One region of the Streptomyces rubellus genome, then DNA from elsewhere that is predicted to be linked to it. Evidence: riboswitches for the same ligand, from Rfam matches in the RefSeq annotation. Region 1 holds a riboswitch; each other region holds the start of a gene.
The links. A riboswitch is a leader RNA that binds a small molecule or an ion and turns the genes downstream of it on or off. The one in region 1 is predicted to bind cyclic di-AMP.
Positions count from the first base shown of each region.

Region 2: it holds a riboswitch for cyclic di-AMP, as region 1 does, so the genes downstream of both, V1L54_RS12810 (C40 family peptidase) here and V1L54_RS16160 (M23 family metallopeptidase) in region 1, are expected to answer to the same signal.
Region 3: it holds a riboswitch for cyclic di-AMP, as region 1 does, so the genes downstream of both, V1L54_RS15620 (transglycosylase family protein) here and V1L54_RS16160 (M23 family metallopeptidase) in region 1, are expected to answer to the same signal.
Region 4: it holds a riboswitch for cyclic di-AMP, as region 1 does, so the genes downstream of both, V1L54_RS03970 (transglycosylase family protein) here and V1L54_RS16160 (M23 family metallopeptidase) in region 1, are expected to answer to the same signal.

Region 1 covers NZ_JAZDCX010000012.1:97,230-100,817, reverse strand. Annotated here, with positions in the region: gene V1L54_RS16165 (GntR family transcriptional regulator) at 1-586, opposite strand, end outside; gene V1L54_RS16160 (M23 family metallopeptidase) at 712-1,560, opposite strand; cyclic di-AMP (ydaO/yuaA leader) riboswitch at 1,573-1,735, opposite strand; gene V1L54_RS16155 (M16 family metallopeptidase) at 1,954-3,324, opposite strand; gene V1L54_RS16150 (M16 family metallopeptidase) at 3,393-3,588, opposite strand, start outside.
Region 2 covers NZ_JAZDCX010000009.1:105,578-109,165, forward strand. Annotated here, with positions in the region: gene V1L54_RS12800 (MarR family winged helix-turn-helix transcriptional regulator) at 1-440, shown strand, start outside; gene V1L54_RS12805 (CBS domain-containing protein) at 661-1,077, shown strand; gene V1L54_RS12810 (C40 family peptidase) at 1,285-1,758, opposite strand; cyclic di-AMP (ydaO/yuaA leader) riboswitch at 1,763-1,915, opposite strand; gene V1L54_RS12815 (acyl-CoA dehydrogenase family protein) at 2,479-3,588, opposite strand, start outside.
Region 3 covers NZ_JAZDCX010000011.1:206,642-210,229, forward strand. Annotated here, with positions in the region: gene V1L54_RS15605 (ArsR/SmtB family transcription factor) at 1-125, opposite strand, end outside; gene V1L54_RS15610 (arsenate reductase ArsC) at 196-609, shown strand; gene V1L54_RS15615 (DM13 domain-containing protein) at 783-1,376, shown strand; cyclic di-AMP (ydaO/yuaA leader) riboswitch at 1,838-2,050, shown strand; gene V1L54_RS15620 (transglycosylase family protein) at 2,057-3,190, shown strand; gene V1L54_RS15625 (NADP-dependent isocitrate dehydrogenase) at 3,419-3,588, shown strand, end outside.
Region 4 covers NZ_JAZDCX010000002.1:359,143-362,730, reverse strand. Annotated here, with positions in the region: gene V1L54_RS03975 (VOC family protein) at 1-182, shown strand, start outside; gene V1L54_RS03970 (transglycosylase family protein) at 335-1,654, opposite strand; cyclic di-AMP (ydaO/yuaA leader) riboswitch at 1,659-1,830, opposite strand; gene V1L54_RS03965 (dipeptidase) at 2,218-3,471, opposite strand; gene purE (5-(carboxyamino)imidazole ribonucleotide mutase) at 3,475-3,588, opposite strand, start outside.

The DNA of each region.
Region 1 (3,588 bases):
CATGCGCGGCCGCCAGCGCCCGCGCCCGTTCCGCGTCGCCGCGGGCCACCGCGTCGACGACGGCGCCGTGCTCCCGCCAGACGGCGGTCGCCCGCAGCGGGGGCTCCGCGGCGTACACCCAGGCGATCTTGCGGCGGAGCTGGGTGAGCAGAGTGGCCAGGGTGGGGCTGCCGGATGCCTGGGCCAGCGTCTCGTGGTACCAGTCCCCCAGCGCCCGCAGGTCGGACAACTGCCCGCGCTCGGCCCGCTGCTGGCCCAGCCGGACCAGCCCGCGCAGCACCCTCAGCTGCGCCTCGGTGCGCCGCTGGGCCGCACGGGCGGTGCCCAGCGGCTCCAGCAGGGCGCGGAGGTCCAGCAGGTCGGCGGCCTCCTGCTCGGTGGGCTCGGCGACGCAGGCGCCCGCGTGCCGCCGGGTGGTCACGAAGCCCTCGGACTCCAGGGTGCGCAGCGCCTCGCGCACCGGGACCCGCGAGACGCCGTAGCGTCTGGCGAGCAGTTCCTCGGTGAGCCGCGCCCCGGGCGGAAAAGCACCGGAGACGATGTCGTCGCGGACCGCAGTGCACACCATGTGCGCCGAAATGCGCATGGGCCGACCTCCGCCGTCGTCTCCGCGTTCGCGATGTTCCGCAGAGTCGAACTGTATTCCACCGGAACGGAATTTCCGATGCCCGGTGGAAAACAGGCGTAAAAGATGCGGCGGGGCGGAGCGGATCAGACGCCGATGCCCTTGGAGCGCAGGTAGGCGATCGGGTCGATGTCCGAGCCGTAGTCGGCGCCGGTGCGCGCCTCGAAGTGCAGGTGCGGGCCGGTGGAGTTGCCGGTGCTGCCGGACAGGCCGATCCGGTCCCCGGCGCCGACCGACTGCCCCGGCGCGACGCCCAGCGAGGACAGGTGCGCGTACTGGGTGTAGCGGCCGTCCTTGTGGCGGATGACGACCTGGTTGCCGTACGCGCCGCCCCAGCCGGCCGTCACCACGGTGCCCGGGCCGACGGAGCGGATGGCGGTGCCGGTGGGGACGGGGAAGTCGATGCCGCTGTGGCTGCCGGAGGACCAGGCGGTGCCGGACGCCTTGTAGGGGGTGGTGGTGCGCGCGCCCTCGTACGGGGCCGTGTAGCCGCTCGCCGCGCGCCGCTGGGCGGTGCGGTCGGCACTGCGGTCCGCCGCACGCTCCTTCGCGGCGCGCTCCTTCGCGGCCGCCCGGGTGGCCGAAGCGTCCTCGGCGGACCCGGCGGCCCCGGCACGCTCGCGGGAGGCGTCGGCCGCGCGCCGCTGGGCCTCGGCCTGGGCCCTGACGTCGTCGGCGATCGTGTCGCCGACGGCCACTGCCTGGACGTAGCCCAGGGCGTAGGTCCTGGGCGTCCCGTCGGACGCGGCGGCGGCGGGGGTGGCGAGGGTGCCGACCACGCCGGTGGCGGCGAGGGCGGCGGCCCCCGCGAGGCCGGCGCCGGTGCGCACGGCGCGGGCGGAGAGCGGGGCTCCGCCGGTGAGCCTCCCGGTCAGACCGGTGATCCGCTCGGTGAGCCTGTCGGTGAACTGCCCGGTGGCACGGTTGAACGCCATGGACGGCGTGCTCCTTTCCTTCCTTGTCGCCTACCGGGTTAGCTGACGGGTTCGGAGCAGGAAGGTCTCCTACGGGCGCGTGGCCCGATTCACCCCGGTGGGGCACCTCGCACGCGGTCGGCGCGGAGGGTGGGTCCCCGGCTCCCCCTGGCGGGGGACTCGGCGAGTGCTGACCGTCGGCCGCGGTCGCGGACGCTTCTGACGGGCAGCGGAAACGACGCTAAACAGACAAGTTTGAGCGAACAAGCAAATCAGTGGCTTTGTCACGCATGACACACGCCGCTTACGCCATAAGGGGTCAAAACAGACACGCCGAGGGCCCCTTGTGTGGCAACCACACAAGGGGCCCCCGGCAGACGTCCCGAGATGTCCCGTCCGTCGCGGTGCCGCCGGTCACTGGTCCGTGACGACGGTCACCTCCCCGACCCCCAGCTCGCGCACCGGCTCGGCGATCTGTGCGGCGTCCCCCACCAGCACGGTCACCAGACGGTCCGCGGGGAAGGCGGCGACCACCGCCGCCGTGGCCTCCACGGTGCCCGTCTCGGCGAGCCGGGCGTACAGCCGCGCCTGGTAGTCGTCGGGAAGGTGCTGTTCCACCTGGTCGGCGAGGGTGCCCGCGACGGCCGCCGCCGTCTCGTAGCGCAGCGGGGCCACTCCCACCAGGTTCTGCACGGCGGTGTCCCGCTCCTCGTCGGTGAGCCCCTCCTCCGCCAGGGTGCGCAGCACCTGCCAGAGGTCGGCCAGCGCGGGCCCGGTCACATCGGTGGCCACCGAGCCGCTGACGGCCAGCAGGGAGGCGCCCGTACCGCCGGGGGCCGAGCGCAGCACCTGGGCGAAGGCCCGCACCCCGTAGGTGTAGCCCTTCTCCTCGCGCAGCACCCGGTCCAGGCGGGAGGTCAGGGTGCCGCCCAGGCAGTACGTGCCGAGCACCTGCGCGGGCCAGACGCTGTCGTGCCGGTCGGGGCCGGTCCGGCCGATGAGCAGCTGGGTCTGCACCGCGCCGGGGCGGTCCACGATCACCACCCGGCCGGTGTCGTCCGCGGTGATCGGCGGCATCGGCCGGGGCTCGGCGGCGGTGCCGGTCCAGGCGCCGAGAGTGTCGGCGAGGGCGGCGTCCAGGTCCACCCCGGTGAAGTCGCCGACCACCACGGCGGTGGCGGTCGAGGGCCGTACGTGCGCCTCGTAGAAGGCGCGCACCGCCGCGGCGTCGATGCCCTCGATGGTCTCCTGGGAGCCCTGGCGGGGCCGGGAGAGCCGGGAGTCCTCCGGGAACAGCTCCTTCGACAGGGCGATGGCCGCCCGGCGGGCGGGGTTGGCCAGCTCGTGCGGGATCTCGTCCAGCCGGTTGCGCACCAGCCGCTCGACCTCGCCGGCGGGGAAGGCGGGGGCGCGCAGCGCGTCGGCGAGCAGGCCGAGCGCCCTGGTCAGCCGGGAGGCCGGGACCTCCAGCGAGACCCGCACCCCGGGGTGGTCGGCGTGCGCGTCCAAGGTGGCCCCGCAGCGCTCCAGCTCGGCGGCGAACTCCTCGGCGCTGTGCTTGTCGGTGCCCTCGCTCAGCGCCCGGGCCATGATCGCGGCGACCCCCTCCCGGTCCCGGGGCTCGGCGTCCAGCGGGGCCGGCAGGTTGACCTCGACCGCGACGACCTTCTGGCCGGGCCGGTGGCAGCGCAGCACGGTCAGGCCGTTGGACAGCTCGCCGCGCTCGGGGGCGGGGAACGCCCAGGGCCTGGGCTGCCCGCCGGCGGGCTGGGGGTGGAAGTCCATCGACACGCCGTTCCCGGACTGCTCCGGGGAGGCGCCGGCGGACCGGGCGGACTGGGCGGTGGCGTCGCTCACTGAGCGGTCTCCTCGTCGGTGGCGGTGTCGGCGGAGGCGGTACCGGCGGCGGACGCGTCGGCGGCGGTACCGGAGACGGTGGCACCGTCGGCGACCTCCGCCGCGGTGTCGGGCGCGGTCGCCCCGACGGGCTCGTAGACCAGCACCGCGCGGTTGTCGGGACGCAGCCGGGCGGCGGCCACCTGGCGCACC
Region 2 (3,588 bases), on a different contig from region 1:
ACCACGCCGCCCCCGCCCGGCTGCGGAACACACCGAGCTGGCTCCTGTCGCAGGCGACGGCACACGCCCACCGGCTGGTGTGGGCCGCGTTCGCCGACGCCGGCGTCCGGCGCTACCACTACGCCCTGCTCGCCGCGCTGGAGGAGTACGGTCCGGCCAGTCAGGCGGAGCTCGGCCGCCGCTGCGGGATCGACCGCAGCGACGTCGTCGCCGCACTCAACGAGCTCGCCGGGCGGGACCTCGTCAGGCGCTCCCCGGACCCGGCGGACCGCCGCCGCAACATCGTCACGGTCACCACCGCCGGAGTACGGCATCTGGGTCTTCTCGACGAGTCCCTGGACCGGGCACAGGACGAGCTGCTCACCGGGCTCTCCCCGGACGAGCGCGCCCAACTGGTACGGCTGCTGGCCCGGGTCCTGGAACACCACTCGCCCCGGTGACAGGACGAGGCGGAGCGGGGGGCGCGGGCGCGGGGAGAGCCCGGGGAGACGTCCGGGAGGGGAGCCGGGGAACACCCGGCACACCGAAAGCCTCCAAAGCGGCACATCGGACATCACCACCCCGGTTGCGGGTACCGGTGCACAAGGGCGGCGGCACCGGTGACCACGGTCCGCGCCGCCTTCGCCCGACATCCGAGTCCGACAGACGAGGAGCGTTCCGATGGCCCGGAAGATCCGCGACGTCATGACCGCCGATCCGACCACCGCCACCCCGCAGGCCACGCTGACCGAGGTGGCGCGCCTGATGCGGGACCACGACATCGGCGACATCCTGATCGTCGACGGTGACGAACTGCGCGGTGTGGTGACCGACCGCGACCTGGTGGTGCGCGCGCTGGCCGAGAACAGCGGCGGCGACACCCCCGTGCAGGAGGTCTGCAGCGACACGCTGGTGACCGCGGAGCCCGACGACGACATCTCGCGAGCGGTCCGGCTGATGCGCGAGCACTCCGTGCGGAGGCTGCCGGTGGTGGACCACGGCCACCCGGTCGGCGTCGTCAGCATCGGCGACCTGGCCGTGGAGCGCGAGCCGGGGTCCGCGCTCGCCGACATCAGCGCCGACAGCCCCAACCACTGACCGCGCCGGCACCGCGCCCCGTCCGGCCACCGCCGGGCGGGGCGCCCGCGCGCACCGGTGGCCCGGAGGAGACCGGCGCGCATTCCGGAACCGGGCGCCGGGGCCGGAAAACCGGACGGCGCGCCACGGGGGTCTCCCGTGGCGCGCCGTCGTTCCCGGCCCCCGGAGGCACTCGGGCCCCGCGGACCGGACCGGGGCTGACCCGGTTTACCTCACCCGCCCGTACCGCACGCTCTTGGTCCAGATCTTTTCCTTCCGGACGGTCTTCCCCGGCTTCGGGGAATGCCAGATCTTTCCGCTGCCGGCATAGATGCCGACGTGGTAGACACGGCCACCGGAGTGGAAGAACACCAGGTCGCCCTTCTTGCGCGACTTGACGGAGACCTTCTTGCTGCGGTTGTACTGGGCAGCCGCGGTGCGCGGCAGTTTCTTGCCCGCCTTCTTGTACGAGTACTGGGTGAGCCCCGAGCAGTCGAAGCGCTTCGGCCCCGCGGCACCGTACTTGTACGGCGCGCCCTTCTTGGCGGCCGCGACCTTGAGCGCCTTGCCTGCCGGGGTGGCCGCCTCGGCCTCAGGGGTGGCGTTCGGCACCAGTGCCGCCCCCGCCAGCGTCGCCACGGTGACGGCGGAGGTGACGGCGGCCCGGGAGGCGAGTCCCGGTATGCGTGCGTACGCGGACATGAACTGACCCTTCGTCATCCGCCTGCGAAAGATGACCTGTCGGGTTCGGGCCGGCGAAGTTGCCCGGCCACCGAAGTGGCTTCACCCCAAGGGCCGCGTGGGACGCGGCCCGCCTTGCTCGGGTCTCCCGCTCCTGCCGATCCGTTGTGGTTCGTCTCTCGCCCGGGTGGCGGCAGGACTCGGCGTCCGCCCGGACCGCCCCGCCGTGCGACGGGGACTTGGCAACGCTTACGGATACTGCGTCAAGAACGCCGCGATTTCGAAGACTGAAGGCTTTCTGTGAACTTCTTCACTCCTGCGGAACCCGGCCGCGGAACCGTTTCACCGGCCGGTTGGTTACCGCATGAAACAACCTTTGAACAGGGGATTCTGACAGGCTGTCCGGAGGCGCGAAAAGGGCGGGCGGAATCCCGCGCGGACCCGGCGCGTGTGAGCCCCGTCACCCCGAACGGCTGCCCGCGTGTCGGGTGAATCCGGTGCGGATTCACCCGGGAAACGCCACGCGCCGGCGATATGACGCCCCGTCGGGCGGAACCGCCCGGATGTCCTCCGGCGCCCCCGCCGCCACACCCGTCCGCCGGACGCGCACGCGGACGGGGCCGCGCCGCGTACGGCCCGGCCCCGCTCCCGGAGCGGCACGCCTGCCGGGGCGGAGCGTCCCCGGGGAACAGCGCGCCGCGTCACCGGACCACCGCCGCCCCCGCGGTGGTCCGGCGGAGTTCAGCGGATGTGCATGCCCGAGATCGTGCGGGCGACGACCAGCCGCTGGATCTCGCTGGTGCCCTCGAAGATCGAGTAGATGGCGGCGTCCCGGTGCATCCGCTCCACCGGGTACTCCCGGGTGAAGCCGTTGCCGCCGAGGATCTGGATCGCCTGGGCGGTGACGGCCTTGGCCGTCTCCCCGGCGAAGAGCTTGGACATCGAGCCCTCGGCGGCCTCGAAGGGCCTGCCCGCCGCCGCCATCCACGAGGCCCGCCACACCAGCAGCCGGGCGGCGTCGATACGGGTGCGCATGTCGGCGAGCTGGAAGGCGATGCCCTGGTTGTCGATGATCGGGCGGCCGAACTGCACCCGGGTCCTGGCGTACTCCAGCGCGACCTCGTACGCGGCGCGGGCGATGCCGACGGCCTGGGCGCCCACGGCCGGACGGGAGGCCTCGAAGGTGGCCATCGCGGCGTTCCGCACGCGCTCCCCGGCCTTCCCCCGCTTCGCCTTCTCGCGGGCGCGGGCGAGGCGCTCGTCGAGCTTCTCCTTGCCGCCCAGCAGGCAGTGGCCGGGGACGCGGACGCCGTCCAGGACGACCTCGGCCGTGTGGGAGGCGCGGATGCCGTGCTTCTTGAACTTCTGCCCCTGGGACAGGCCGGGGGTGTTCGGCGGTACGACGAAGGAGGCGTGCCCCTTGGCGCCGAGTTCGGGATCGACGACGGCGACGACGACATGGACGCCCGCGATGCCGCCGTTGGTCACCCACGTCTTGGTGCCGTCGAGCACCCACTCGTCCCTGGCCTCGTCGTACACCGCGCGGGTGCGCATCGCGGAGACGTCCGAGCCGGCGTCCGGCTCGGAGGAGCAGAAGGCGGCGACCCTCACGTCGTTCTCGTCGCCGTACATCTGCGGGATCCAGGTGCCGATCTGCTCCTCGGTGCCGTTGGCGAGGACGCCGACGGCGGCCAGGGCGGTGCCGACGATCGACAGGCCGATGCCCGCGTCGCCCCAGAACAGCTCCTCCATCACCACCGGGATGCCCAGGCCGGTGGGGTCGAAGTACTGCTGCGCGTAGAAGTCCAGCGAGTACAGACCGATCTTGGCCGCCTCCTGGATGACGGGCCA
Region 3 (3,588 bases), on a different contig from region 1:
TTGGCCCCGGTCTCCGCCACCAGGTGGGTGGTGCACAGCGTCTCGGTGGCCAGCAGGGTCACGATCCGCATGCGGAGCGGGTCGGCGAGCACCCGGATCAGGTCAGTATCGACTGACGTCATCATGCGCTGATACTCTCACATCAGTCGGGGGTGATGCCACTCCCGGGAGTCGTCGTGAGGCAGGGAGTCCGTGATGTCCGACAAGCCGTCCGTGCTGTTCGTGTGCGTCCACAACGCCGGCCGCTCCCAGATGGCCGCCGCCTGGCTGACCCGTCTGGCCGGCGACCGCGTCGAGGTCCGCTCGGCCGGATCCGCCCCGGCTGACGCGGTCAACCCCGCCGCGGTGGAGGCCATGCGCGAGGTCGGCATCGACATGTCGGCCGAGGTGCCCAAGGTGCTGACCGTCGAGGCCGTCCAGGCGTCCGACGTCGTCATCACCATGGGGTGCGGGGACACCTGCCCGGTCTTCCCCGGCAAGCGCTACCTCGACTGGAAGCTCGACGATCCCGCCGGGCAGGGGGTCGAGGCGGTCCGCCCGATCCGTGACGAGATCAAGGCCCGTATCGAGGGCCTGATCGCCGAGATCGCCCCGGAGCCCGTCCGGTGACCGCCATGTGCGGTCCGCCGGGGCGCGGCCGCGCCCTGCCTCCGGCGTGTCCCCGGAGCGGCCGGAGCGCCGGGGAGCCGTAAGGGTTCCGTCATCCTCCGAACGGCCCGCGGGTGCCGCCGGCCGCGTTGAATGGTGTGCCGGACCGAGGCACGGACCAGGAGGAGAACGGGATGGGGCGTGTGCGCCAGGTGCTGGGCAGGCCGGTGGTCGCGGGGGTGGCGGTGCTGGCCGTCGTGGCGGCCGGGGTGGGGCTGTACTGGTTCCAGCCGTGGAAGCTGTGGCAGGACGAGACCGTCCAGGAGGCGCTGCCCGCCGCCGCGGACACGGCGGCCCCGCCGACGGCCTCCGCGCCGTCCGGGGACGCCTCCCCGGTGCCGTCCCCGTCGTCCACGCCGTCCGCACCGCAGGAGCCGCGGACGCTGGCGGGCGGCGATCTGATCAGCCATGAGCACACCACCTCCGGTTCCGTGCGGCTGCTCCGGCTGGCCGACGGCTCCCATGTCCTGCGCCTGGAGGGCCTCGACACCAGCAACGGCCCGGACCTGTACGTCTGGCTGACCGACGCGCCGGTGAAGGAGGGCCGGGCGGGCTGGAGCGTCTTCGACGACGGGAAGTACGTCAGTCTCGGCAAGCTCAAGGGGAACAAGGGCGACCAGAACTATCCGCTGCCCGACGACGTCGACCCGGCCGGGTTCACCAGTGTGAGCATCTGGTGCGACCGCTTCGACGTCTCCTTCGGCGCGGCGGAGCTGACCCGCGCCTGACGGGTGGCCGGGCGCGCCCGGCGGCGACCGGCCCGGTCCCCGGGTAAGCACACGAAGAGACCGAAAGCCCTGAAAGGGGCACAGCGGACAGAAAGGCCGAATAACTCACGAAGGGGTGCGGTCGTTTTCCGGTATTCTCCGGAGAGGTGCGCAAAGTTCCTGATCGGGTGATGTAAAGAAAACCGTCCGGCGGATGTGTCGGGAATCACTCCTCCATTTCACCGGCGGTTGCCTCCTGGGAAGAGGACCCGTCCCCCGCCGCCGATTCCCCGATTTCCGCCGGACTTTGGCCGATCGGCGGGCCGGGTGACCTCTCACTCCCGGGAGGAGATCGGCCACGTACCGTGGCCAACCACTACAGGCCTGCGGTGATCGTGTGACCCGGCGGATTTTTGGTCCCTTGTTTCCGGGAATTGGTTGTGTTTATGTTTCCTGGCCTCCGGTCCCAGGGCGGAGGCCCCACCGCCGGTACGCCGAATCCTGCCGCCCGGTCGGGGGGACGGACCGCAGTCGAACGCGGCAGGAGCGGGGAAACCACATATCCGCCGTACCGTGCTTTCCGCCGGTACGGCTCGGGGTGAAGCCACTCCCCGGCGCGCCTCGGCGCACCGGGAACGGCCGGGCAACTCCAGCCCGAATCCGACAGCTAACCTCGCAGGCGTAGGAGAGGACATCCCCCCATGTCTCGAGGCCGACACCGTCGCCCGCGCACGCCCGTGATCTCCCGTCAGTTCTCCCGTCTCTCCGTCGTCCTCACCGCCGGTGGCGCGGGCGTGGCCGCGCCGCTGCTCACCGCGGGCAGCGCGAACGCCGCCTCCGTCGCCGTGTGGGACGAGGTCGCCGAGTGCGAGAGCGGCGGCGACTGGTCCATCAACACCGGCAACGGCTACTACGGCGGACTGCAGTTCTCGCAGTCCAGCTGGGAGGCCGCGGGCGGCACCCGGTACGCGCCGCGCGCCGACCTGGCCGGCAAGGCGGAGCAGATCGCCGCCGCCGAGAAGCTGCTCGACATGCAGGGGCCGGGCGCCTGGCCCACCTGCGGCCCCGCGGCCGGCCTCAGCCGGGACGGCGGTACGCCGGACGCCGGAGCCGCCGACCGGCAGCGCTCCGAGGTCCGCACCCAGACCGGGAAGACCCAGCAGACCCAGCAGACCCAGCAGGTCCAGAAGAGCCGGCAGGGCGAGAGAGCCGCCGCGGCGGAGCGGAAGTCCGCCGGCCCCGGCACCTACACCGTCCTCAGCGGTGACACGCTCTACGGCATCGCCACCGGCCACGGCGTCGAGGGCGGCTGGGAGGCGGTCTACGAGGCCAACCGGAAGACGGTGGGCGACGACCCGAACCGGATCTTCCCCGGCCAGCGGCTGACCCTCGACACCGCCCGGTCCGGCGCCACCCCGAGCGCCGCGCCGAAGAAGGCCGCGCCGAAGAAGAACGAGGCCCGCCCCGCCGCGCAGGCCCGGCAGTCCGCGCAGCCGCAGTCGGCGAAGGCCTACGCCGACAACCTGGACGGCTGGATCCGCGAGGCCCTGGACATCATGCGGGCCCACGGCATCCCCGGCAGCTACCAGGGCATCCACCGCAACATCATGCGGGAGTCCAGCGGCAACCCGAACGCCGTCAACAACTGGGACATCAACGCCCAGCGCGGCACTCCCTCCATCGGCCTGCTGCAGGTCATCAAGCCGACCTTCGACGCCTACCATGTGCCGGGCACCGCCAACAGCCAGTACGACCCGGTCGCCAACATCGTCGCCGCCTGCAACTACGCGGCCGACCGCTACGGGTCGATCGACAACGTCAACGGACCGTACTGACCGTACCGGCCCGTCCCCGGGGACGGGCGGGGGCCGCCGGGCGTCCGCCCGGCGGCCCCCGCCGTGTCCTGCGGCGCCCGTGCCGCCGGCGCGGCTCCCCGCCGAGGGGGAATCGGGTGGGGAGCCGGGAAGCAGTGGAGGAGAGCGGAGGGGAGAGTCGAAGGGAGCGGGGCCCACGAGATATCTTGATGTCGAGCAATGTTGCAGACGTGGAGCGGAGAGCACCCGGTGACTGACTCGACCATCATCTACACGCACACCGACGAGGCCCCTGCCCTGGCGACGTATTCGTTCCTGCCCGTGGTCCAGGCGTACGCCTCGAAGGCCGGGGTCACGGTGGACACCCGGGACATCTCCCTGTCCGGGCGGATCATCGCGGTCTTCCCCGAGTACCTCAG
Region 4 (3,588 bases), on a different contig from region 1:
CCGAGCACTCCCAGCAGTTCCACCTCGACTTCTACGTGCCCCGCGCACAGCGGGAGGAGGCCGAGCACGAGGCGCTGGCGCTCGGGGCGGAGCTGCTCGACGGGGACGACGACGGGGGCAAGCGCGACTTCCGGGTGTACCGGGACCCGGCGGGGCACCCCTTCTGCCTCTGCTACCGCTGAGGCGTACGCGGGGGCCGAGGGGCCGGGGAGCGCGCGGCCGGACGGGACGAGGCGGGCGGGACGCGGAAGTGGTTTCCGCGTCCCGCCCGCCTCTTGCTGTCCCACAGGGGGTCTCACCCGGCCCGTGCCGGGCCGGGCGGTGGTGGCGTGACTCAGATGTTGACGCCGTTGGCACGCAGGTAGGCCAGCGGGTTGATGTCCGAGCCGTAGCCGGGACCGGTGCGCACCTCGAAGTGCAGGTGCGGGCCGGTGCTGTTGCCGGTGGAGCCGACCCCGCCGATCCGGTAGCCGGCGCTGACCTTCTGGCCGGCGCTGACCGAGATCGAGGACAGGTGGCCGTACTGGCTGTAGCGGCCGTCGTCGTGCCGGATGACGACCTGGTTGCCGTACGCGCCGCCCCAGCCGGCGGAGACCACGGTGCCGTTGGTGACGGCCTTCACCGGGGTGCCGGAGGCGGCGGCGAAGTCCTCACCGGTGTGACCGTTGGACCAGCGGGCGCCCGCGGCCTTGTAGGAGCCGGAGGGGCGGGCCGCGACCGGAGCGGTGTAACCGGAGGACACACCGGCGGAGGTGCGCGCCTCGCTCCGGTCGGCGCGCTCGGGGGCGCGCTTGGCGGGCTCGGGCTTGACCTCGGCCTTCGGCTGGGCCTTCTGGGCCTCCGGCTGGACCTTCTTCTCGGCCTTGGCCTGCGGCTGGGCCTCCGGCTTGGCGGCGGCCTTCTGCTGAACGGCGGTGCCGCCCAGGCTCAGCTGCTGACCCGGGTAGATCAGGTTGGGGTCGCCGCCGATGACCTCGCGGTTGTCCTCGTAGATCTCCTGCCAGCCGCCGGAGACGTCCTGGGCGCGGGCGATCTTGAACAGGGTGTCACCGCTGACCACCCGGTACGCGGTGGTCTTCGCGGTCTCCCCGGCGGACTTCTTCGGGGCCGCGTGCTTCGGCGCCGACTGCTTGGGAGCGGCGGGCTTCTCGGCCTTCTCGGCCTTCTCGGCCTTCCGCTCGCTGCGGTCGGCACGCTCCGAACGGTCCTGCTGCGGCGCGGCGGGCTTCTCGGCCTTCTCGGCCGCACCGTCGGGGGAGATCTGGGGGGCGGGACCGCCCTTGGTGAGTCCGGCCCTGACCGAGCACACCGGCCAGGCGCCCGGGCCCTGCCCGTCCAGCACCTTCTCGGCGACGGCTATCTGCTGCTCCTTGGTGGCCAGGTCGGCACGCGGGGCGTACTGGGTGCCGCCGAAGGCCTCCCAGGTGCTCTGCTGGAACTGCAGGCCGCCGTAGAAGCCGTTGCCGGTGTTGATGCTCCAGTTGCCGGTGCTCTCGCACTGCGCCACCCGGTCCCAGGTGTCGACGGAGGCGGCACTGGCGTTGCCGGTGGCGATCAGGGGCAGGGCCACACCCGCGCCACCGACCGAGATGGCCAGGGACAGGCGGGAGAGACGGCTGCTGTGGGCACGACGATGACGTCCGCTTGCGGACATGAGGTGGCTCCTTCTCCTACGCCTGCGAGGTGAGCTGTCGGGTTCGGGCTGGAGTTGCCCGGCCAGCCGTTGCGCGGCGCTGGGCCGCGAGGCGTGGCTTCACCCCAAGCCGTCCCGTATGGGCACGGGCCGGCGGTTTTCGTTGGGTCCCCCGCTCCTGCCGGCGGTGGTGTGGATGCTCCAACCCGCTGCCGTGGCAGGACTCGGCGTTCGGCAGCGGGTCGCCGCACGTTGGTGCGACACGGCCAGAACCGTAAACACATCGTTTCGTCGTCAACAAGCCGATGGGTCACACGGCGCCCGTTTCGAAGGCATTGCGGCACCCGGTATTCGCACTCAGGGTGATGACATGGATGCGCAGGGTGCGGCATTTCCTTTCTGACGCCTCGTCATCCGACTCGCTCACCAGCGGTCATCACCCGTGTGACAGAAACCGACACAGAGCGCGACGAACCGGAAGATCGCACTCGTGACGTGCATCACGAGGAGGTAACCGAGAGGGTCCGCAGGCACGGATCCGGCCCCGGCCGACCGGATCCGGCCATCTTCCGGGCCGGCCCGGGTCAGCCGTCGAGCTGCTCGATCGTGGCGGTCGAGGGGCCGCGCCGGGCCTGCTCCGCACGGGCGACCGCCTCCGCGTCGCGGAGCACCCGCACCGCGTTGTGCCAGGTCAGCCTGGCCAGATCGGCCTCGGACCAGCGGCGGGCCAGCAACTCGGCCACCAGATTGGGGTAGCCGGAGACGTCGTCGAGGCCGGACGGGGTGAAGGGCGTGCCGTCGAAGTCGCCGCCGACGCCGATGTGGTCGATGCCCGCGACCTCGCGCATGTGGTCCAGGTGGTCGGCGACGGTGGCCGCCGTCGCCTCGGGGCGCGGGTGCGCCGCCTCGTACGCGCGCCGGACCTCCCGGGCCCGCTCGCCGCCGTCCAGCGGGCGCAGGCCGTGGGCGCGCAGGTGCTCGCCGGCCGCGTCGTCCCAGGCGACGGCGGCGGGCAGGACGAACTTGGGCACGAACGTGGCCATCGCCACACCGCCGTTGGCCGGGAGCCGCTCCAGCACGTCGTCGGGGATGTTGCGCGGGTGGTCGCACACCGCCCGGGCGGAGGAGTGCGAGAAGAGCACCGGCGCCGCCGACACCCGCAGCGCGTCGCGCATCGTGTCCGGCGCCACATGGGAGAGGTCCACCAGCATCCCCAGCCGGTTCATCTCCCGTACGACCTCCTCGCCGAAGCGGGTCAGGCCGCCGTGGCGGGGGGTGTCGGTGGCCGAGTCCGCCCAGTCGGTGTTGTCGTTGTGGGTGAGGGTGAGATAGCGCACACCCAGCCGGTACAGGGCGCGGAGCGTGGCGAGCGAGTTGGCGATGCAGTGGCCGCCCTCGGCCCCCATCAGCGAGGCGATACGCCCCTCGGCCCGTGCCGCCACCGCCTCGTCGGCGGTGAAGGCGAGCCGCAGGTCGTCCGGGTAGCGGCCGGCCAGCAGCCGCACCGCGTCGATCTGCTCCAGACAGGCGCTGACGGCGGCGTCCCCGGCCAGTTCGGTGGAGACGTAGACGGACCAGAACTGCGCCCCCACCCCGCCCGCGCGCAGCCGCGGGAGGTCGGTGTGGAGGTGGGCGGACTGGTCACGGGCGATGTCGCGCCGGTCGAGGTCGTAGCGGACCTGGGTGCGCAGCGCCCACGGCAGGTCGTTGTGGCCGTCGAAGACGGGGTGGGCGGCCAGCAGCGCGCGGGCCCGCTCCAGCGGCTCCCCGGCCCGGTCCGTACCGTCCGCACCGTCCGCTTCGTGCGTGCCGTCCGTACCGCCTGCCGTGGGCGCCATGCGTCACTTCCCTCCGAAGCCGAAGCCCGTCCCGCCGGCGGCGACCTTGGCGCGCAGCCGGCGGCCCTTGTCCTGTGCCTGCTCCTTCAGTTCGGCCTGGAAACGTTCCATGCGCTC